Regions from separate parts of the Kitasatospora sp. NPDC056076 genome, predicted to be linked through region 3. Evidence: riboswitches for the same ligand, from Rfam matches in the RefSeq annotation. Region 3 holds a riboswitch; each other region holds the start of a gene.
The links. Region 3 has a riboswitch for cyclic di-AMP ahead of ACFC1T_RS28075 (M23 family metallopeptidase). Riboswitches for the same ligand answer to the same signal wherever they lie in the genome.
Positions count from the first base shown of each region.

Region 1: linked by a shared signal. The riboswitch ahead of ACFC1T_RS30380 (peptidoglycan DD-metalloendopeptidase family protein) and the one ahead of ACFC1T_RS28075 (M23 family metallopeptidase) in region 3 are both predicted to bind cyclic di-AMP.
Region 2: linked by a shared signal. The riboswitch ahead of ACFC1T_RS23130 (hypothetical protein) and the one ahead of ACFC1T_RS28075 (M23 family metallopeptidase) in region 3 are both predicted to bind cyclic di-AMP.

Region 1 covers NZ_JBHJWG010000046.1:32,888-39,958, forward strand. The annotation lists gene ACFC1T_RS30355 (HipA family kinase) at 1-266, shown strand, start outside; gene ACFC1T_RS30360 (DUF3037 domain-containing protein) at 263-679, shown strand; gene ACFC1T_RS30365 (MarR family winged helix-turn-helix transcriptional regulator) at 840-1,298, shown strand; gene purB (adenylosuccinate lyase) at 1,402-2,832, shown strand; gene ACFC1T_RS30375 (MFS transporter) at 2,840-4,381, opposite strand; cyclic di-AMP (ydaO/yuaA leader) riboswitch at 4,694-4,876, shown strand; gene ACFC1T_RS30380 (peptidoglycan DD-metalloendopeptidase family protein) at 4,879-5,826, shown strand; gene ACFC1T_RS30385 (DUF2470 domain-containing protein) at 6,095-6,820, opposite strand; gene ACFC1T_RS30390 (RidA family protein) at 7,027-7,071, opposite strand, start outside.
Region 2 covers NZ_JBHJWG010000028.1:77,043-84,113, reverse strand. The annotation lists gene aceB (malate synthase A) at 144-1,796, opposite strand; gene ACFC1T_RS23140 (IclR family transcriptional regulator) at 1,998-2,795, shown strand; gene ACFC1T_RS23135 (hypothetical protein) at 2,969-3,577, shown strand; gene ACFC1T_RS23130 (hypothetical protein) at 3,675-5,027, opposite strand; cyclic di-AMP (ydaO/yuaA leader) riboswitch at 5,035-5,142, opposite strand; gene ACFC1T_RS23125 (MoaF N-terminal domain-containing protein) at 5,586-5,915, shown strand; gene ACFC1T_RS23120 (alpha/beta hydrolase) at 5,989-7,071, opposite strand, start outside.
Region 3 covers NZ_JBHJWG010000039.1:53,687-60,757, forward strand. The annotation lists gene ACFC1T_RS28055 (PP2C family protein-serine/threonine phosphatase) at 1-845, opposite strand, end outside; gene ACFC1T_RS28060 (TetR/AcrR family transcriptional regulator) at 2,135-2,716, opposite strand; gene ACFC1T_RS28065 (alpha/beta fold hydrolase) at 2,746-3,570, opposite strand; gene ACFC1T_RS28070 (YiaA/YiaB family inner membrane protein) at 3,673-3,963, opposite strand; cyclic di-AMP (ydaO/yuaA leader) riboswitch at 4,160-4,318, shown strand; gene ACFC1T_RS28075 (M23 family metallopeptidase) at 4,331-5,194, shown strand; gene ACFC1T_RS28080 (hypothetical protein) at 5,252-6,175, opposite strand; gene ACFC1T_RS28085 (GNAT family N-acetyltransferase) at 6,218-6,844, shown strand; gene ACFC1T_RS28090 (sensor domain-containing protein) at 6,958-7,071, shown strand, end outside.

The DNA.
Region 1 (7,071 bases), on a different contig from region 3:
CCGGCGCCGCGGCCTGGGTGCGCCGCCCGTACGACGCCTCCGACCACGCGCTGCTGCGCGCCCGGCCGGACCTGGCGGCGGCGGACAAGGCACTCGCGCCGATCGCGGAGGAGGCCGTCGAGGCGGCGGTGGCGCAGATTCCCGAGGTGTGGCTGGTGGACGAGTTCGGCTTCGACTCGCCTGAGGACGTACGCGCCGCGTACCGCGCCCAGCTGACCGGGCGACTGGCCGGTCCGCGGGACTGGCTGCCGGAGGTGTCCGCATGACCGGGCCGCTGTCGGCCGCGCTGCCGGCCGTCGTGGAACTGCACGACTACGAGTACGCCGTGATCCGGGCGGTGCCGCGGGTCGAGCGGGGTGAGTGCGTGAACGTCGGGGTGCTGCTGTACTGCCGGCAGAGCGCCCACCTGGCCGCGCGGACCCACCTGGACCAGGCCCGGCTGCTGGCGCTGGACCCGGTCGCGGACGTGCAGGGGGTGCGCCGGGCGTTGCAGGGGATCGAGGCGGTCTGCCTGGGCGGGCCGCAGGCCGGTCCGGCGGCCTCGGACAGCCCCGGGCAGCGGTTCCGCTGGCTGACGGCGCCGCGCAGCGCGGTCGTCCAGCCGGGGCCGGTGCACACCGGGCTGACCGCGGACCCGGAGGTCGAGCTGCGGCGGCTGTTCGACCAGCTGGTGCTCTGACCCCGCCGTTCCGGGCCCGGCCCTGCTGCGCCTCCCGCGTCTCCGCCCCTCCTGTCCCTCGTGCCCCTCGTGCCCCGAACGGGGTACTGTGAGGCGGCTCGCCGACGTTTGCCGTGGTCAAAGCTTGAGTTAGTGAAGCACTCGGCCGTACGCTGACCCCATGGGTTCGATCTCGACGACGACCGTACCGACCAACGCCGAGCTGATGGAGGCGTTGGCCGCCGTCGGTGCCGCGTACTTCCAGGACTTCGCGGCCGCCGCGGCCCGGCACGGGCTGTCCTCCTCCCAGGCCAAGGCGCTGGGCTCGGTGCAGGAGCCGGTGCCGATGCGCGCGCTGGCCGGGCGACTGGGCTGCGACGCGTCGAACGTGACCGGGATCGTGGACCGGCTGGAGACGCTGGGCCTGGCCAACCGGGAGGCGGCCGCCGGTGACCGCCGGGTGAAGATCGTGGTGATCACGGCCGAGGGCCGGGAGATCCTCAACCGGATCCGCGGCGAGATGGCCCGCACCCACCAGGCCTTCTCGGCGATGACCGACGAGCAGCGGATCGCCCTGCACTCGATCTGCGGGCAGGTCCTCCCGGTGCTGGCCGGCCGGACGGGCGCCGCGCCGCAGTAGCGGCGGCCACCGGGCCCGCCGGTCGGGCCCGCCGACCGGGTCGGTGCGGCCTCGCGCCATCCGCCGACGTTCGGCGTGACCTCGGCTGTTAGGCTTGCGAAGCGTGAGCGCGAAGCCCCAGATCCCCAATGTCCTGGCCTCCCGGTACGCCTCGGCGACCCTGGCCCAGCTGTGGTCCCCCGAGCACAAGGTGGTCCTCGAGCGCCACCTGTGGCTCGCCGTCCTGAAGGCCCAGCAGGACCTCGGTGTCGAGGTGCCCGCGAATGCCGTCGCCGACTACGAGCGGGTGGTCGACCAGGTCGACCTCGGCTCGATCGCCGCCCGTGAGCGGGTCACCCGCCACGACGTGAAGGCCCGGATCGAGGAGTTCAGCGAGCTCGCCGGCCACGAGCAGATCCACAAGGGCATGACGTCCCGGGACCTGACCGAGAACGTCGAGCAGCTGCAGATCCGCCAGTCCCTGGAGCACGTCCGGGACCGTACGGTCGCCGTCCTGGTGCGCCTGGCCAAGTTGTCCGCCCAGCACTCCGAGCTGGTCATGGCCGGCCGTTCGCACAACGTGGCCGCGCAGGCCACCACCCTGGGCAAGCGCTTCGCGTCGATCACCGACGAGCTGCTGGTCGCCTTCCGCCGCCTGGAGGAGCTGATCGCCCGCTACCCGCTGCGCGGGATCAAGGGCCCGGTCGGCACCGCCCAGGACATGCTGGACCTGCTCGGCGGCGACACCGAGAAGCTGGTCGAGCTGGAGCGCCGGGTCGCCGGCCACCTCGGCTTCGACCACGTGCTGACCAGCGTCGGCCAGGTCTACCCGCGCTCGCTGGACTTCGAGGTGCTCACCGCCCTCGTCCAGCTGGCCGCCGCGCCGTCCAGCCTGGCCAAGACCATCCGCCTGATGGCCGGCCACGAGCTGGTCACGGAGGGCTTCAAGGAGGGCCAGGTCGGCTCCTCCGCGATGCCGCACAAGATGAACACCCGCTCCTGCGAGCGCGTCAACGGCCTGGCCGTCATCCTGCGCGGTTACGCGTCGATGACCGGCGAGCTGGCCGGCGACCAGTGGAACGAGGGCGACGTCTCCTGCTCCGTGGTGCGCCGGGTCGCGCTGCCGGACGCCTTCTTCGCCTTCGACGGCCTGCTGGAGACCTTCCTCACCGTCCTGGACGAGTTCGGCGCCTTCCCGGCCGTGATCGAGGCCGAGCTGGACCGCTACCTGCCGTTCCTGGCCACCACCAAGGTGCTGATGGGCGCGGTGCGCGCGGGCGTCGGCCGGGAGACCGGCCACGAGGTCATCAAGGAGCACGCCGTCGCCTCGGCGCTGGCGATGCGCGCCGGCGCCCGGGAGAACGAGCTGCTGGACCGCCTCGCCGCCGACGAGCGGATCCCGCTGGACCGGGCCGGGCTGGACGCGCTGCTCGCCGACCGGCTGTCCTTCACCGGTGCGGCCGGGGCGCAGGTCGCCGAGGTCGTCCGTCAGGTGGAGGCCGTCGCGGCGGCCTACCCGGAGGCGGCCAAGTACGCCCCCGGCGACATCCTCTGACGAGGAGTCAGTTCTCTGGCGAGGGCCCTGCCGCCGTTCCGGTGGCGGGGCCCTCGTGCGTCCGGGGGCGGCCCGGGTCGAGCGGCGGGGTGGTGGTGGCGCAGGGCCAGTCGCAGTTCGGCTCGGCCACCGGGTGCTCCTCCTCCGGCGCCAGCACATTGCCCCGGACGGTGGCGAAGGCGATCAGCCCGCCGGCGGCCAGCAGGCCGGCACAGATCAGCATCGCGGTGTGGAAGGCGGAGTCCACCGCGGAGGGCACCCGGTAGGCGTCGCCGCTCAGTCCGGCCAGGGCCGGCAGGGCGGCGACCGCGAGCAGCCCGGCCGCGCGGGCGGCGGCGTTGTTGACGCCGCTGGCGATGCCCGCGTGCCGCACCTCGACGGCGGCCAGCACGGTGGCGGTCAGCGGGGCGACCAGCAGCGTCATCCCGGAGCCCATCACCGCGACCGCGGGCAGCACGTCCGCCCAGTAGGAGGAGCCGGGGCCGGTGCGCAGCATCAGCAGCACCCCGGCGGCGCACAGCAGCGGGCCGACGGTGAGCGGGACGCGCGGGCCGATCCGCTTGCCGAGCCGCCCGGCGCGCGCGGACAGGGTCAGCATCAGCACCGTGATCGGCACCAGGGCGAAGCCGGAGACCAGCGGGGAGAAGCCCGAGACGATCTGCAGCTGCACCACCAGCAGGAAGAAGACCCCGCTGAACGCCGCGTAGACGCAGAGGGTGACCAGGTTCACGGCGGTGAACAGCCGGGAGGAGAACAGGCCGAGCGGCAGCATCGGGTCGGGCGTGCGCCGCTCGACGGCCACGAAGGCGGCGGCCAGTAGCAGGCCGATCGCACCGGTGACCCAGACGGCGGGGGACAGTCCCTCCCCGGCGGCGGTGAGCGCGTAGGTGACGGCGCCGAGCGCGAGGGCGGCGAGCAGGGCGCCGGGCACGTCGAAGCGGCCGGCGGCGGACTCGTCCCGGCTCTCCGGGACGTAACGGGAGGTCACCGCGATCACGGCGGCAGCCAGCGGCAGGTTCAGCAGGAAGATCCAGCGCCAGCCCGGGCCGTCCACCAGCCAGCCGCCGAGGAAGGGGCCGACGGCCGCCGACACCCCGCCCAGGCCGGACCAGAGGCCGACCGCCGCCGAGCGGTCGTCCGGGTGGAAGACCGCCTGGAGCATGGCCAGCGAGCCCGGGGTGAGCAGCGCGCCGCCGATGCCCTGGACGGCGCGGGCGGCGATCAGCACGTGGATGGTCGGCGCTGCGGCGCAGGCCGCGGAGGCGACGGCGAACCAGACCACGCCGATCAGGAAGACCCGGCGCCGTCCGTAGCGGTCGCCGAGGGCGCCGCCGAGCAGGATCAGGCCGGCCAGGGTGAGCAGATAGGCGTTCAGGGTCCATTGCAGGGAGGCGAGGGAGGCGCCGAGGTCGGCGCCGATCCGGGGCAGGGCGACGTTGACGACGGTGCCGTCGAGCATCGCCATGCTGGAGCCGAGCACTGTCGCGAGGAGTACCCAGCGGCCCTGCGCGGTGCCCAGGCGCAGAGTGCCGGCTTGAGAGGTGGCCACGGGCCGAATCCTGCGCCCGCCGGGGCGTACGTGACAAGGGTCACCGGGTGGTGTGTCGGTCGGTGGCGGTGCGTGAACGGACGGTCGCACGGGGGTGGTCCCGGCGGCGCAGGGTGGTGGATCAGTGGCGCCGGGTGAATGGATCGTGCACGGAGCGTGCAAGGGATCATTCGGAGGGTGACGGGGCCGCGGGGGTTGTTGCCGATTCAAGAGATCGACATTGCTTCACCCGAACGGATGAGTTTTAGTTCAGCGACCGCCCGGCCAGTCCGGACGGATCCACCGGGTGGAACGCCGAGTCCTGCCGCTGCCCGGTGGCTCGCACCGAACTCTGTACGGCAGGAGCGGGGGACCCACAGGTAAGTCGCCGGACCGGAGTTCGCGCCTTTTCGGGCGCGGACCACCAGGGCCGGCTTGGGGTGAAGCCGCACATGCGGCCGGGCAACTCCAGCCCGAACCCGACAGCTCACCTCGCAGGCGTCGGAGAGGAAAATTCCATGCCTGCACAGGCTCGTCGTATCGCCCTGCCCCGTGCCGCCCGCATCGGCATCGCCACCGCCGTCACCGGGGCCTCGTTCGTCCTGCCGCTCGTGACCGCGATGAGCGCCCAGGCGCACACCGCCCCGGCGGCCACCACCGCCCCGGCCGCTTCCGGGGCCGCCGCTCCGGCTGCCGCCCCGGCCGCCCAGCAGAGCTACCGCGTCGTCAGCGGTGACACCCTGTCGAAGATCGCCGACGCCAAGAACGTCGAGGGCGGCTGGCACGCGCTGTACGAGCAGAACCGCTCGGTGGTCGGCGCCGACCCGAACCTGATCTTCCCCGGTCAGCAGCTGGCCCTCGCCGGTCACGCCGCCGCCCCGGCCAAGCCGGCCGCTCCGGCGAAGTCCGCCGCGCCGGTCACCCAGGACACCTCCGCTGCCGCGGACTCCCAGGTGCAGGTCCGGACCGAGGCCGCCAAGCCCGGCGCCCAGGTGCAGACCCAGGTTCAGACCGCCGCCCCGGCCCAGGCCGTGACCGCGGCCCCGGTCGCCGCCACCTCCGGCTACGTCGCCCCGCTCGCCAACCCCGTGCTGGGCGAGGCCTACGGCGTGGCCGGCTCGATGTGGGCCTCCGGCCACCACACCGGCCAGGACTTCGTCGCCTCCACCGGCACCCCGCTGCGCGCCGTCGCCAACGGTGTCGTGGTGAAGGCCGGCAGCGACGGCGCCTACGGCAACGAGGTCGAGATCAAGCTCGCCGACGGCAAGTACGCCCAGTACGCGCACCTGTCCTCGATCGGCGTGAGCGTCGGTCAGACCGTCACCGCCGGCCAGCAGCTCGGTCTCTCCGGTGCGACCGGCAACGTGACCGGCCCGCACCTGCACTTCGAGATCCGTACCGGTTCCGAGTACGGCTCGGACATCGACCCGGTCGCCTACCTGCGGGCGCACGGCGTCGCGCTCTGACCCTCCGGGTCCTTCCGCAGGAACGTGTGAACCACCGCTGGTGCGGGGCGAATCGACGCCCGGGATGGTCATGTCGGGTGACCGCTCGACCGGGTGATCGCCGCACCGGTGGACCTGGGCGCGGGACACGCCCAAGGCCGGCCCGGCCGTACGGGACAACCTCTCGTACGGCCGGGCCGGCCGCTGCCGTTTTCCGCTCGGTCGTCGTGGTCCACGGGTACGTCTCGTATTCGCGCTGACTGCGCTGACTGCGCCGACTGCGGCGGCGTCAGGTGCGGCGGGCCGGGAGGCCGTGTTCGGCGGCGGCCATCAGGTCGTGCATCCGGTGGCCGAAGTCCTCGGTGTCGCGGGCGGGCTCGGGGAAGACCAGGCGGACGTCGCGGTGGCCGTGCGAGTGGTCCAGGCGCAGCACCAGGCCGTGGCGGTCCAGGGCGAGCGGGCGGACGGCCGGGCCGTGGGTGAGCAGTGCCGGGTCGAGCAGCCGGGTGAGCAGGTCGAGGGCGTCGGCGTGGTCGTCGGCCAGGTGGGTGAGCAGGGCGGCCTCGTGACGGGCCAGCGGGTCGGGGGCGGCGAGGGAGAGGTCGGCGGCGGTGAGCGCGCCGGTGCCGTACGGGGTGGCGAGGACGGCGTGGGCGACGTCGACCCGCAGGTGGACGCTGAGGCCGTCGTCGGCGAGGTGGGCCAGGTGCAGCCGGCCGGCCAGGGTGAGCCGGCCGCGGATGCGGTCGCGGACCGCCACGGGGGAGACGTCGGTGACGTCGAGCACGACGGCCAGGCCGTCGGTGGCGGTGGCGCCGGCGAGGGCCGCGACGAGCGGGGCGTCCAGCGGGGCGCGCAGGCGCAGCCGGGAGCCGTGGACGGAGACCGGGGTGTCCAGGTCGTGGTGCTCGCCGAGGGCGCGGACGGTGAGCGAGGAGGCCGCGCTGAGCAGGCTGCGGACCCGCTCGGCGGTGGTGGGCTCGGGCACCTCGGCGTCACCGGCGGTGATGCTCATGAACGGACCTCCTGTTGGTTAGGTGAGGCTAACCTAATGTCCCCCTGGAGGTGTGGCAAGTGGGCGGGCGGTGGCGCGGCGGCGTGGCGGGGTGGGGATGCGCCGAGGGCCCGGACGCGTTGGTGGCGTCCGGGCCCTCGGGGTGTCGTGGCGGCGGGTCGGGCCGTCGGGCCGTCAGGCCGCCGGGCGGTCAGGCGGTCAGGTGGTCAGCCGATGACGGCCTGGGCGTCGATCTCCACCAGCATCGGCTC
Region 2 (7,071 bases), on a different contig from region 3:
GTAAGGCCGTACGAAGAAAAAGACCGTTCCGCACGGCGACGAGAGGACAGGTGGATTCGTCGCCGTACGGAACGGAGCAAAGGGCGGCGGAACTGCTACGGCCCGGCAGGCGGCAGCGGTGGCGCCGGTGGGTAGATTGGTGCTCAGCCCAGCAGGGGAAGCGCGGGGAGGGTCAGGAAGTCCGCGAACTCCTCGGCCAGGGCGACCTGTTCGAAGAGCTGGGCGGCCTCTCGCCAGCGGCCGTCCCGGTAGGCCTCGTCGCCGAACTCGGCGCGCAGCTCGGCCAGTTCGGTGGCGACCAGGGTGCGGACCAGCTCGGCGGTGGCCTTCTCGCCGGTGTCGGACAGCACGACCCCGTTGTGGATCCACTGCCAGATCTGCGAGCGCGAGATCTCGGCGGTGGCGGCGTCCTCCATCATGTTGAAGATGCCGACCGCGCCGAGCCCGCGCAGCCAGGCCTCGATGTAGCGGAGGCCGACCTGGACGGCGTTGTGCAGTCCGGCCCGGGTGCAGGTGCCCCCGGCACCGGCGATGTCGAGCAGTTCGGCGGCGGTGACCGGCTCGGCGGGGCCCGGGTTGTCCTTCTGGTTGGGCCGCTCGCCGAGCACCGCGTCGAAGGAGGCCCGGGCGACCGGGACGAGGTCCGGGTGGGCGACCCAGGAGCCGTCGAAGCCGTTGCCGGCCTCGCGGTCCTTGTCCGCCTTGACCTTCTCCAGCGCGGCGGCATTGACCTCCGGGTCCCTGCGGCTGGGGATGAACGCGGCCATCCCGCCGATCGCGTGAGCGCCGCGCTGGTGGCAGGTCCGCACCAGCAGCCGGGTGTAGGCGGCCATGAACGGCGAGGCCATGGTGACGCTGTTGCGGTCCGGGAGGATGTAGTGCTCGCCGGCGTCGCGGAAGTTCTTGACGATCGAGAACAGGTAGTCCCAGCGCCCGGCGTTGAGGCCGGCCGCGTGGTCGCGCAGCTCGTAGAGGATCTCGTCCATCTCGAAGGCCGCGGTGATGGTCTCGATCAGCACGGTGGCCCGGACGGTGCCGTGCGGGATGCCCAACTCGGCCTGGGCGTGGGTGAACACGTCGTTCCAGAGCCGGGCCTCGAGGTGGCTCTCGGTCTTCGGCAGGTAGAAGTACGGGCCGGAGTTGGGGTCCTCGGCGCCCTTGGCGATGAGCCGGGCCGCGTTGTGGAAGAAGTACAGGCCGAAGTCGACGAACGCGCCGGCCACCGGGACGCCGTCGACCAGCAGGTGGTTCTCGTCCAGGTGCCAGCCGCGCGGGCGGACCACGACGGTGGCGAGTTCGGCGGCGGGCTTGAGGGCGTAGGCCTTGCCGGCCGAGCTGGTGAAGTCGATCCGGCCCTCGAAGGCGTCGATCAGGTTGACCTGGCCGCTGACCACGTTCTCCCAGGTCGGGGAGGTGGCGTCCTCGAAGTCGGCGAGCCAGATCCTCGCCCCGGAGTTGAGCGCGTTGATGACCATCTTGCGGTCGGTGGGCCCGGTGATCTCGACCCGGCGGTCCCGGAGGGCGCGCGGCGCCTCGGCGACCTTCCAGTCGCCGGCCCGGACGTCGGCGGTCTCGGGGAGGAAGTCCAGCGTGCCGGTGCGGGCGATCTCCGCGCGTCGGCTCTTCCGCCTCGCCAGGAGCTCCTGTCGACGGCCCTCGAAGGCGCGATGGAGGCCCACGACGAAGGCGACCGCCTCCGGGGTGAGCACCTCCTCGGCCCGATGGACGCGCGGTCCGGCGACAGTGACGACCGGAGCGGCGGGGGAGGCGCCGACGGGCCCCTGAGCTGCAGCCATGAGCAGGACACTCCTAAGACGGTTGAGCCTGGCGAAGGGAGCTCCGGTGGGAACTTCCTCGGGAACTTCCTCGATCGTTACCCGCCTGTCGGCGGGTTCGATTCTGTAAGGTGGAGACTAGTTTCCGCGATACAGAATTTCAACGGTTTGTTGAAGAGGTCGCCGGGACTCTACTCCTCCCCGACAGCGAAGGGAACGCCGGTGGTTGCGACCCCCGACACAGCATCGACGACAGGCGCCGACCGCGCGAGCGGCGGCGTGCAGTCCGTCGAGCGCGCCTTCCAACTCCTGGAGGCGCTGGCCGACTCGGGCGGCGTGGCCACCCTCAGTGAGCTCTCCACCAGCTCCGGCCTCCCGATGCCGACCATCCACCGACTGGTTCGTACCCTCGTCCAGCAGGGCTATGTCCGCCAGGACACCGCCCGCCGCTACACCCTCGGCCCCCGGCTGATCCGGCTCGGCGAGACCGCCGGCCGCCTGCTCGGCAGCTGGGCCCGCCCGTACCTGGCCGAACTCATGGAGGCCACCGGCGAGACCGCCAACCTCGCGGTACTGGAGGGCGGCGAGGTGGTGTACGTCGGGCAGGTGCAGTCGCGGCGCTCGATGCGGATGTTCACCGAGGTCGGCCGGCGGGTGCAGCCGCACTGCACCGGCGTCGGCAAGGCGCTGCTCGCCCAGCTCCCCGAGGACGAGGCGCGCGCGGTCCTGGGCCCCAACCCGCTGCCCGCCCACACCGAGTACACCCTCACCGACCCGCAGGAGCTGATGGACCAGCTCGCCGAGGCGCGCGAGCGCGGGTACGTGGTGGACGACCAGGAGCAGGAGATCGGCGTCCGCTGCATCGCGCTCGCCGTCCCGGGCGCGCCGACGCCCACCGCGCTCTCCGTCTCCGGCCCGGAGGCCCGGATCCGGGCGCTGGAGGAGCAGGCGGGGGCGTCCGCACTGGTGCCGGTGATGCACCAGATCGCGGCCCGGCTGGGGCAGGTCCTGGCACCCTGACGCTCCGTCAACCGCCTTGACCGGCAAGAGCGATCGGGCCATGACCGGTGCCCCCGCCGTTCGAGTGGCGGTGGGCGAGTTGCGGCGCCCTCGCGGCGGCGGCTCGGACACCCTGGTGCGGACGCGGCCCGCGACGGTGCGGGCCGCCGGAGCACGGGAACAGGGTGAGCGGCGTGGAGCAGCACGGAGTACGGGGCGGCGCGGGGCGCAGGAGGTTCGGCCGGGCCGGATTGCTGGCGGCGGTGACGGCGGGCTGCGCGGTGGCCGCGCTGGCCGCCGGGCCCTCCTGGGCGGTGCGGCACCCGGTGCCGCGTCCGGATCTGGGGACCGTCGCGCCGGGGGCGCCCGAGGCGTCCACTCTGCCCGCCGTGGTCGCCAAGACGTCCCGCTCCCACCTGGAGGTGGTCCGGATCGACCCGGATCCGGCCCCGCCCGGCGGCGCCACCACCATCCACGCCTTCGTGGCCAATCTCGGCCCGGACACCACCGCCTCACCGCTCACGATCACGGTCACCCTGCCGGACGGGGTGACCCCGGAGGGCCCGTACTACCCCGAGGACTGTGCGGTCGTCTCGCGCGGCAGGCAGGTGCGCTGCGTGTTCGGTCCCGGGCTGCCGGACGGGCGCAGCGTGACCGCCCTCGTCCCGGTCCGGCTCTCCGACAACCTGCCGCTCGGGGTTCTGGAGGGCGGCTCGGTCGAGGTGCGCAGCGCGGACGACCCGGGCGGCAGGGGCCACCGGGAGGAGTTCGACATCAGGGTCGTCGAGACGGCGGGCGACTGACGGACCGGATCGCCCCACCGGTCACCGGCCGTCCGGCGAGCGGCTGCCGGACCTCCGTTGACCGATGGGGCGGGCTCGTGGTTACCGGTAGACGTGGTTACCGGTAGACGCGGACGTAGTCGGCGGCCATGGTGATCGGGGCGTTCCCCTGCGGCGCCGGGTGGTACTTGCCGGCGCTCACCGAGAGGTTGAGGATCAGGTACGCCGAGAAGTTGGCTCCGACGCCCTTGCCGTCCGAGAACACCTTGACGCCGTTGACGTACCAGTCCACCGAGTTGGCGCCGTAGTAGGTGCCGATGGTCACCCACTGGTCGGTGCCGATGGCGCCCGCGTCGGTGTAGTAGTCGGGGTTGCCGGGGTTGACGTGGTTGGTCAGCTCCAGCAGGTTCGGGTTGTCGGGGTGGTACTCGAAGGAGTCGATCTCCCCGTTGCCGTTCTTCCAGGTCCACAGGGCGGGCCAGGCGCCGGTGCCGGCGGGCAGCTTGACCCGGGTCTCGGCGTAGTCGCCGGTCTTGACCTGGAAGCCCTCGGCGGAGCCCTCGGTGGTCAGGAAGCCGGTGTTCCAGGACTGCTTGCCGTTCTCCAGCGTCGGCCCGCCCGGGGTGGCGGTGAAGGTGGCGACGCCGTTCGCGACGGTGACGTTGTTCTTGTTCAGCCAGTCGAGCTTGTTGTCGTCCGGGTTGTGGTTCCCGTACTTGTACGAGGTGCTCTTGTCGCCGACCCAGCGCTGGCCCCAGTTGATCGGGCTGTTGAACTCGTCGGACCAGGTCAGCGACTTGCCGGCGATCAGGGAGGACGGCGCCGGGGTCGTCGGGGTGGCCGTGGCGGTGGGGGTCGGCGTCGCGGTCGGCGTCGCGGTCGGGCTCGCGGTGGGGGACGCGGTCGCGGTGGGCTTCGCCGTCGGGCTCGCGGTCGCGGTCGGAGTCGCGGTGGGCTTCGCCGTCGGGGTCGCCGTCGGGGACGGGGCCGGCGTGGGCGTACCCGTGGCCGAGACCACCAGCTGCTGCGAGGGCAGGTTGTGCCAGGCGCCGCCGAGGTCCTGCCAGAAGCCGAACTGGGTGTACGTCCCGGCGGCCAGGGTGCGGGCGGCGCTGGTGTAGGTGAGTCCGCCGGGGCAGATCTGCACGTTGCTCGCGTTGCCCGGGAAGTCCAGGTTGGTGCCGCGCGCGTCACGGACGCCGACGCCGACGGTCTTGGCGGTGAAGCAGGACGAGGAGTGCAGGGCCAGCGAGGCGGTGCCGGCCCTGCCGGCGACCATGGTGGCCGGGGCGAGCCGGTCCTGGGTGACGGTCGGGCCGGTGGCGGCCTGGGCGCCGGAGACGGACGGCAGACCGAGCAGGCCGGCGCCGGTGATGGCGAGCGCCCCGGTCGTGGCGAGGGCGGCGTTGCGGCCGCGGCGGGACGGACGGGCGTGGCGGGGCGCGCGACGGCGCCGGGCAGGCTGGTGCATGGGGGTCCTCTGCCACGCCTGCGAGGTGAGCTGTCGGATTCGGGCTGCAGTTGCCCGGCCGCCTGTGGAGCGGCTTCACCCCTAGCCACGCCCCGCACGCTGGTGCGTACGGGCCGGGCGCTGACCTTGGTTCCCCCGCTCCCGTCCGCTGTGGTGCTCGGGTACTCGCCGGCGGGTGGACGGGACTCGGCGTCCCGGCGGCGGGGTCCGCGACAGCGGACGACGACTGCAGGCTAGGCAGGCCGTCCGTGGACGGACAACCTCATGGGGCCGGTTGTCGCGCAGCTCACAGTGGTGTCGATCAACGACGCTGCGTGGCGGCCGAGTTGATCAATGGAGCCGACGCCAACCCGCGGCCCCGCTGGGCCCCCCGGGCTGCCGGTCACACACGGTGCGCGGTGCCGCGGTGGCGGACCGTGCGTGACCGCCGTGGCGTGGAGCCGCCCGAGTCCGCCCCATCGGATAAATTGGAGCCCTGGGATTTTCCGCGGTGCACAAGAGCACCGGCCGGAGCCGTACGACCCGTCCCCCGTTCCAGAGAAGAGGTTCCGCCCCACCATGACCGCGCCCCTGCCCGCCTTCGCCGGCCGTACCTACGTCTTCCGGGCCGACAACGGCGCGGCCTTCCGCAACTCCTACTCGGCCGACGGCACCCGGCTGCGCTGGGAGGGCCTCGGTGAGTCGGCGGGCCAGTGGGAGGACGTGCGACTGCACGTCGCCGAGGTCGCGCCGGAGATCTACTTCATCAGCTGGACGGAACAGAGCGGGATCACCGTCAGTCACGTGATGGACCTCAACGCGCTGACCGTACGGGCCTTCTGGACCTTCGAGGGCGAGGGCGGCCGGGTCGGCCAGCTGCACACCGGGACGCTGGAACGGGTCGCCTGACCGGCGCCGGAACGCACCGAACCCCCGGGAGCCGAGGCTTCCGGGGGTTCGGTGCGTTCCGCGGGCGGCGCCGTCAGACGGTCTGGCCCGGGTGGCCCGGCTGGTTCGGGACCTTGAGGTGCTGGGACAGCCACTCCAGCGAGGACGGCAGCAGGGCGCTCCAGGTCTCGAAGTTGTGGCCGCCGTTCTCGAGCATGCTGTAGGAGACCTTCATCGGGCTCCTCGCGGCGTCGATGAACGCCTCGGTGTCGTGCTTGTAGTTGCCGTCGCCCTTCTTGGTGCCGGCCAGCAGCACGGAGACGTCCGGCTGCGGCAGGTTCTTCAACCGCCACATCAGGTCGGCCTCGTCGCGGCGCTGCTTGCTGCCGCCGAAGAGGTCGCCGGTGGTCGGGTCGTCGGCCGCCTCGTAGTACCCGGACAGGGACACGGCGGTCGGGAAGACGTCCGGGTGGCGCATGGCCAGCTTGAGCGCGCAGTAGCCGCCGGTGGAGTTGCCCATGAAGGCCCAGGCCCGGGGGTCGGCCGAGACCCGGTAGCTGGCCTGGATCGCCGACGGGACGTCCTTGGTGAAGTACGTGTCGGACTGGGCGCCGCCCGGGATGTCCTCGCACTCGGTGTCCTGCGGCAGGGCGGGCGAGGGACGCATCAGGACCATGACGGTCGGCTGCATCCGGCCCTCCTGCAGCAGCTTGAGCGCGGCGCCCGGGTAGTTGAAGCGGGTGATCAGGTTCTCGGCGATTCCTGGGAATCCGGTGCTGACGATCACGGCCGGGAACTGCTTCTGCGCGTACTCGGGCTGGAAGTACTGCGGCGGCAGGTAGACGAAGCCCTCGGTCGACAGCCGGCTCTCCTTGCCGTCGATCCGGACCTTGCGGATCTCGCCGGACTGGCTGGGCTCACGGCCCATCGCGCCGCCGCCCTTGACCGACGCCTGGCCTATGGTCTCGACCAGCAGTCGGCCGGAGGCGTCCGCCTTGTTGTGGATGACGACCGGGCCGGTGCTGCCCGTGCCCATCAGGTCGTCCCAACTGCTGTAGAAGGCGAAGTAGTTGTTTGCCACCAGCCCGAGCGCGGCGAGCACCGCCAGCTGAGTCGCGAGCAGCGCGCCGATGCGGCCGAGCACCGCCTGCCAGCTCTTCCGGGCGAGTCTGGGCCA
Region 3 (7,071 bases):
GCCCCCGGCACCAGCCCCAGCGCCGGACCGCCGTGCTCCGACGGCACCCAGCCCGCCCGGCGGCAGAACCGCACCGGCGGCGGATGGCCCGCGTTGAACAGGCGGTAGCGGCCCGTCGCCGGGTGCAGCGCCAGGTGCACGGCCGTGGCGAAGTCGTCCTCCCAGCCCATCCGCACCAGGTGGTCGTTGGCCGCCGGCAGGAACGCCTCCGGCGGCACCCGGCCCAGCAGCATCGCGAACGCCCCCGACAGGTGCGTCGACCGGGCCGCCGCCCGACTGCCCTTGCCCGACACGTCCACCAGGACCAGCTCCAGCAGGTCCTCCTCCGGCCGGTGGGCGCACAGCAGGAAGTCCCCGGAGAACGACGTGCCGCCCGCCGGGGCCAGCGCACTGTCGAAGTGCCAGTCCAGCAGCCGCTCCGGCAGCCGGGCCAGGGCCCGGTTGTGCTCCGCCAGCTCCAGCAGCATCGAATCGCCCTGGGTGCCGCGCAGCCCCAGCCGGTCCCGGAACCGGTTCGCGGTCAGCACCGTCGCCCCCGTCGCCGCCACCACCAGCGTCACCCCCAGCCGCACCCCGTGCGGGTCCTGCACCACCGCCCCCAGCAGACCGCCCGCCAGCGCCGCGCACACCAGCACCCGCAACTGCCCGCGCCGCAGCACCAACCCGCCACCCACCACCGGCAGCACCAGCGCCGACGGCGGCCACCCGTACGGCAACAGGACCGGCAGCACCCCCAGCACCACCGTCACCCCGAGCAGCACCCCCAGCGCCACCCGCCCGGCCCGGACGTCCCCGTCCAGCACCCGGCCGTACCACCGCCGCACCCTCGCTATCAGTGCGGGCACCCGGAACCTCCGCGAAGGCGTGGGCGGTCCCCTGTCGTGACCACCAGTCAGCCCGGCCACACTAACCCCTCCCCTCCCACCCCCCTCAGCGCAGTTCCCACTCCCACCCGCCCCCGCCTGCCGCCCCGCAACCCTCCTCCCCCGAGGTGCCCACTGCTGCGCTCCACCCGTCTCCACCAAGCCCGTTCCGGCCCCACGCGCACCAGAAGTCGGCCCACCCGACTTCCGGTGCGCACCTGAGCGCCGGCCGCCGACACTGCTGCGGTTCCTTACGGCGATGCCCTCGCCCCAGCGGCTCGACAACCAGGCGACCCGCTGTCGCCAGAAGTCGGCCCGCCCGACTTCTGGCGCGCCGCTTCTTGCCGCCGCCTCTCGGCTGCCCGTCACCCGGCAAAGCCCGCAGCTCCGTGCTCCCTCCGCCGCTTCCTGCGCACAGCCCCTGCCTCTCGGAGAGATCGGCCTCCTCGCCGAGGCGTCCGCCTGATCCTGCCGATCGGTAGAGCCGCGCCTTTCGGCTGCCCCGGTCGTCCCCGCCGGGCTCCTTCTCGACCGGCCTCGCACGAGAAGTCGATAGGGCCGACTTCTGGCGCGCCCACCAATGCCGCAGCACTTCTCCGCCCCCGAGGCCCGCGGCGGGTCGCCCTGTAGGCCCCTGCCTACGAGGTGCTGCGCAGGAGTCAGCCTGTTCACCCCCGGCCGCGCCGGCCCAGCCGGCAACTTCGCCTCGCCAGGAGTCGGCCAGGTCGACTTCCTGTGCGCTTCCCCGGCCCAGCTGGCAGCTTCGCGCCACTGGAAGTCGGCCAGCTCGCCTTCCAATGTGTGGCCCAGGCTCTGCCCCGGGGGGCTTCTGCGGTGGGGTTCCGTGGGGGCGGCAAGCGCAGGAAGTCGGCCCGCCCGACTTCTGGCGCGCCCGCCGACGCCGCCGCGTTCCCCTGTGGCCCGAGGCGCGCGTGGCCGTTCGCCTGGTAGGCCCCTGTCTACGTGGTGTTGCGCAGGAAGTCGGCCAGGTCGACTTCCTGCGCACTACTCCGGCCCCGCGGGTTGGTCGATGGGCCGGCGGCCGTTGCCCGCTCAGGTCGACCGATCCGCAGCCCGCGCCGCTGGAAGTCGGCCGGGCCGACTTCCAGCGCGCGGTCCGGGCTCCGCTCCGGCGGGCTTCTGCGGTGCGGTTTCGCGGGGTTGCGGTCGCGAGAAGTCGGCCGACCGGCAGCCCCGCCGCACCAGAAGTCGGCCGGGCCGACTTCCTGCGCCGCTCAGGTGCTGTGCGGGTGGGGGTGGGCCCGGGGTGGTCAGGCGGGGGTGGCGGTGCCGGGCCAGGTGTGGAGGGCGGTGGTGAGGGTGGTGATGAGGCGGTCGTGGGTGGTGGTGAGGTCCTCGGCGAGTTGGAAGGCGCCGGCGATGGAGAGGGAGGCGAAGCCGTGGGCGAGGGAGCGGACGGTGCGGGCGGCGTGGATGGCTTCGGGGCCGTCGAGGCCGTAGCCGCGGAGGACGGCGATGATGACGCCGACGAGCCGGGTGGCGGCGCGGGTGAGGTCGTCGTCGGGCTGGGGTGCCTGGGGGAGGGCGGCGTAGCGGTGGGGGTGCGCGGTGGCGTAGGCCTGGTAGGCGCGCAGGACGGCGGTGACGGCGTCGTCCCCGCTGCGGCCGACGGCGGCGTCCGCGAGCCGGTCGGCGAGCTCCTCGGTGACCCGGACGGCGATGAGGCGCCGCAGTTCGCCGAGTCCGCCGCTGACGTGCTTGTACAGCGAGGGGGTGGCGACGCCGGCCCGGGTGGCGACGGAGGCGAGGGTGAGGGCTTCACCGCCCTGGTCGTCGATGAGGGCGAGGGCGTGGTCGACGACCTGGTCGGGGGTCAGTCCTACGCGGGGCATGGCTTCGTTTCTCCGTACGGGCGGGGGGTTCAGGCGAGTTCGGCGAGGAAGGGCAGCAGGGCGTCGGCGACGGCCTGCGGGTTGTCGGCCATCGGGTAGTGCCCGGACCCGTCGATCATCACCTTGCGGGCGCCGAGCTTCTCGGCCTGGAGGTCGGCGACGGCCTCGGGCTTCGGGAAGTCGGGGTCCTTGCTGCCCATGAGGACGAGGGCCGGGCAGCGGACGGCCGCGCACCAGCCGACGGGTGCGGAGTCGCCGGTGACGTGGCCGCGGGTGGCGGTGCGCCGGCCGGGGGTGCGCAGGGCGGCGACGAGTCCGTCGACGTAGCCGTCGAGGTCGGCGGGGCGGGGGCCGGGGTAGGCCATCTTGCGCAGGTAGAAGCCCCAGACGCCGGGCCACCGGACCATGGCGGCGCCCATGACGACCATGACGCCCTGCATGAGGGCGTTGGCCCGGTGTTCGACGAAGGCGTCGATCAGGGCGATCCCGGCGACCCGCTGGGGTGCGTCGCCGGCGACCTTGACGACCGTCGCCCCGGTGTAGGACTGCCCGACCAGGACGGCCCGTTCGATGCCGAGGTGGTCGAGCAGGGCGAGGACGTCGGTGGCGACGGCGGCGGGGCCGTAGTCGTCCCAGACGATCGAGGAGTCGCCGAAGCCGCGCAGGTCCATGGTGACGACCCGGTGGCCGGCGGCGGTGAGCAGCGGGTGCAGGTGCCGGTAGGCGCGGCGGGAGTCGAGCATTCCGGGGAGGAGGACGACGGGGGTGCCGTCGCCCTGCCGGGTGTCGTCGTAGGCGAGGCGGCCGCCGGGGACGTCGAGGTACTGGGTGCTCGGGGTGCTGGTGCCGTTCATGGTGGCCTCCGCCGACTCGCTCGTTTCTGCCTGTAGCCATAAAGCTAAGGCTAATAGCCTTAGCCGTCAAGCGTCCGGCCGGTACCGGGGGCGCTCTTCCGTTCACGCCCCCTCGACCCGGAAGGGGTCGTGCTCGCTGAGCAGCTTCTCCAGCCGGGCCTGGTCGACCCGGGCGACGGTGTCCGAGGACTCCTGCCGGTCCCGGACCACCTTGGCCAGCGTGAACGAGGAGGTGACGGTGTAGAGGAGGCCGATCCCGAGGAAGGCCCGGGTCCAGCCGCCGACCGGCAGGTAGGCGATCCCGGCGGCGAGGGCGGTGCCGGAGAGGGCGAAGGAGAGGACGGCCTGGACGAAGTACGCGGCCGTGGTCCGTGACTGCATCGGTGTGCTCATGGCGCCAGGATGCGGCGGGGCGGCCGGGTCGCACATGAGTAGGAGTACTCAGATGGACCGGGTGGCTGAGGGGTCGTTCGTTGACGTCCGATCACCTGTTCCCCAGCGGCCCCGAGCGGATGGCTTGGAATCGGAGCGTCCTAGGATTAACGTCTGATAACGCAGCGCGGTCGTCAATGCCGTACCCAGACGGCACCGTGCGCCGTCGCCTAATCCCACCGACCGGCCTCCGGGCAGGTCAGGGAGCCGGGGAACCACGTTCCTTGGGGTGAATCGGCGGGGCTCCGGCCCGGCCGTAGGAGACCTTCCTGCTCCGAACCCGTCAGCTAACCCGGTAGGCGCGAAGGAAGGAAAGGAGCGCGCCTCCGTGGCGTCGACGCACACCCCGGCACACCCGGCCGGCCCCGCAGCCGGTACCCAGCTCCTCGACCACCCCGGCCCGCACGGCGCCGAGCCCCGCGACGGCGGGTCCGCCGGACCGGCCGAGCCGTTCGCCCCGGAGGCCGAGGCCAACCGCCACCGGATGCCGCGTCAGACCCGCGGCGCCTCCCCGCTGCTCGGCGTCACCGCCGTCGCCGCCACCCTGGGCGCCACCGGCTTCGCCTCCGCGACCCCGGCCGCCGCGCCCGCCGTCGAGGCCCCGGACGAGACGGTCGCCCTGGCCGCCGACCCAGGCCTCGCGCTCGCCGCCCGGATCCAGCAGCAGGCCGACAGCCAGCGCACCGCCGCCGAGGAGGGCGCCCGGGTCCAGGCCGCCCAGGAGGCCGAGGCCAAGGCCGCCGCCAAGGAGGCGGAGGCCAAGCGTGCCGCCGAGGAGGCCGAGCGGGCCAAGGCCGCCGCCCTCACCCTGCCGGTGAAGGACTACGACCTCTCCGCCCACTACGGCCAGAGCGCCCGCTACTGGGCCCACCTGCACACCGGCCTGGACTTCGCGGCCGACACCGGCACCGCGGTCTACGCCGTCGGCCAGGGCACCGTCACCTCGGCCGGCTGGTCCGGCTCGTACGGCTACCGGATCGTCGAGACCCTGCCCGACGGCACCGAGATCTGGTACTGCCACCTCTCCTCGATCATCAAGGGCTCCGGCAAGGTCACCGCCGGCCAGCAGATCGGCAAGGTCGGCGCGACCGGCAACGTCACCGGCCCGCACCTGCACCTGGAGGTCCGCCCCGGCGGCGGCGCCCCGGTCGACCCGGAGACCTGGCTCCAGCAGCGCGGCCTCACCCCGTAGGACCGACGGACGTGGCAGGGCCCCGGCGGCGCACGCCCGGGGCCCTGCCACGTCGGCTCACTGCTGCTCCTGCTCCTGAGGCTCCTCCGACCCCTCCGGCTGCTCCTGCTCCTCCGCGGGCAGCTGCGCCAGGTAGGCGTCGATCTCGGCCGCCCCCGGCTCCGGCGCGAGCTCCGGGAACTCCTCCACCAGCAGGCGCGGCAGTCCGGGCACCGTCCATTCGCCGAGCAGGTCGAGCGCCGCCTCGGCCGCCGCCGCCTCGAACTCCTCGAAGCCACCGGTCAGTTCGTCCGGCATCGGGCGCCCCAGCGCGTTCAGCTCGGCCAGGTTGCGGTAGCTGCGCCGCATCAGGCCCTGCTCCAGCAGCAGCCGCGCGCCGTCGGTGGCCATGCCGACGGACAGCACCCGGCCCGGCCCCCAGCCCTGCTCGTCCGGTTCGTCCAGCCAGCCGGTCGTCGTCAGCGCCTCGTACCCGGCCAGCCGCTGCTCCTCGTCGAGCGCGGCGAAGCCCGCCAGCCAGTCCCGGACGGCCGCCGGGTCCGTCACGTCCACCCCGTGGGCGTGCAGCAGCACCGCGTACAGCCGGGGCCAGGTCACCAGGTCGGCGCGGTGCAGCAGCCCGGCCGCGACCTCGCCCTGCCACTCGGCCTCGGCGTGCAGCCGCTCCTGGCGCTTGGCGTTGAGCCGCTTCGCGGCCCGCTGGTGGTCGACCAGCAGCCGTACGGCTTCGCCGTAGGCGAGCGGGTCCTGCTCCGGCGCGGGTTGGACGTAGAGGTGGAGCCGCTCGTACAGCAGGTGCTCCACCTCGTCGGAGGTGAGTTCGGGCCAGCCGTCGTGCATCCTGCCCCCGCCCAGCTCCAGCAGCGCCAGCACCGCGCGCAGCGGCGCTTCGGCCACCGGCGCGCGGTCCTGGCCGGCCGCCCAGGCGAGCAGGTCGGCGGCCCTGGTGCGCGGGGCGAGCCGCAGGTCTTCGTCGTTCATGTTCCGAACGGTAGCCGCCGGACGCGGGTAGGGTCGGCAGCCATGGTCCCCGTACGCCTCACCGGCCCCAGACTCGCCCTCCGCGAGTACCGCCACACCCCGGAGGAAGTGGACGCGCTGCACGCGCTGTACGGCGACCCGGAGGTGACCCGCTACCTCCCCTTCGAGCCGCGCGACCGCGAGACCTGCGCCGACCAGATCGAGCTCTACCTGGAGGAGGCGATGGCCGAGGAGCGGGGCGTCTACCGGCTCGCCGTCGTCCGGCGCGAGGACGCCGGGGACACCGGGGACCCGGAGGACGCGCTGCCGGTCGCGCACGCCGCCCTCACCCTCGGCGAGTACCGCTCGGCCCGCCTCGGCTACGTGCTGAGCCGCCCGGTGTGGGGCCGCGGCTACGCGGGCGAGATCACCGGACTGCTCTGCGAGCTCTCCTTCGGGGCGCTCGGCCTGCACCGGCTGGCCGCCCGGGTCGACGTGGAGAACACGGCCTCGGCCAAGGTGCTCACCCGACTCGGCTTCCGGCTGGAGGGGCACGTCCGGCACGACCTGTACAAGGGCGGCGCCTGGCGCGACTCGTACCGCTACGCGCTGCTCGCCGACGAGTGGTCCGGCCCGCCCGCGCCGCGCCCGGGAGCCGGGCAGGGGCGCGAGGCCGGGCAGGGGGGTTAACCCCACCCCCGATCCGCCGGTCGGCCCGATACCCACCGGGCCCCGCCTCGGCCAGACTTGACCACGTCAGCGAGTACGGAAGACCACGACAACGAGGGGCCGGGGACCGGGAGATGAGCAGCAGCGGCAGCACGCTGGGTCAGGGGTGGGACGCCGCGGGCGGTTACGGCGACGACGGGGCCCGTCCGGCCCGGGCCCGCCGCACCGAGGAGCCGCCCGGCTTCTGG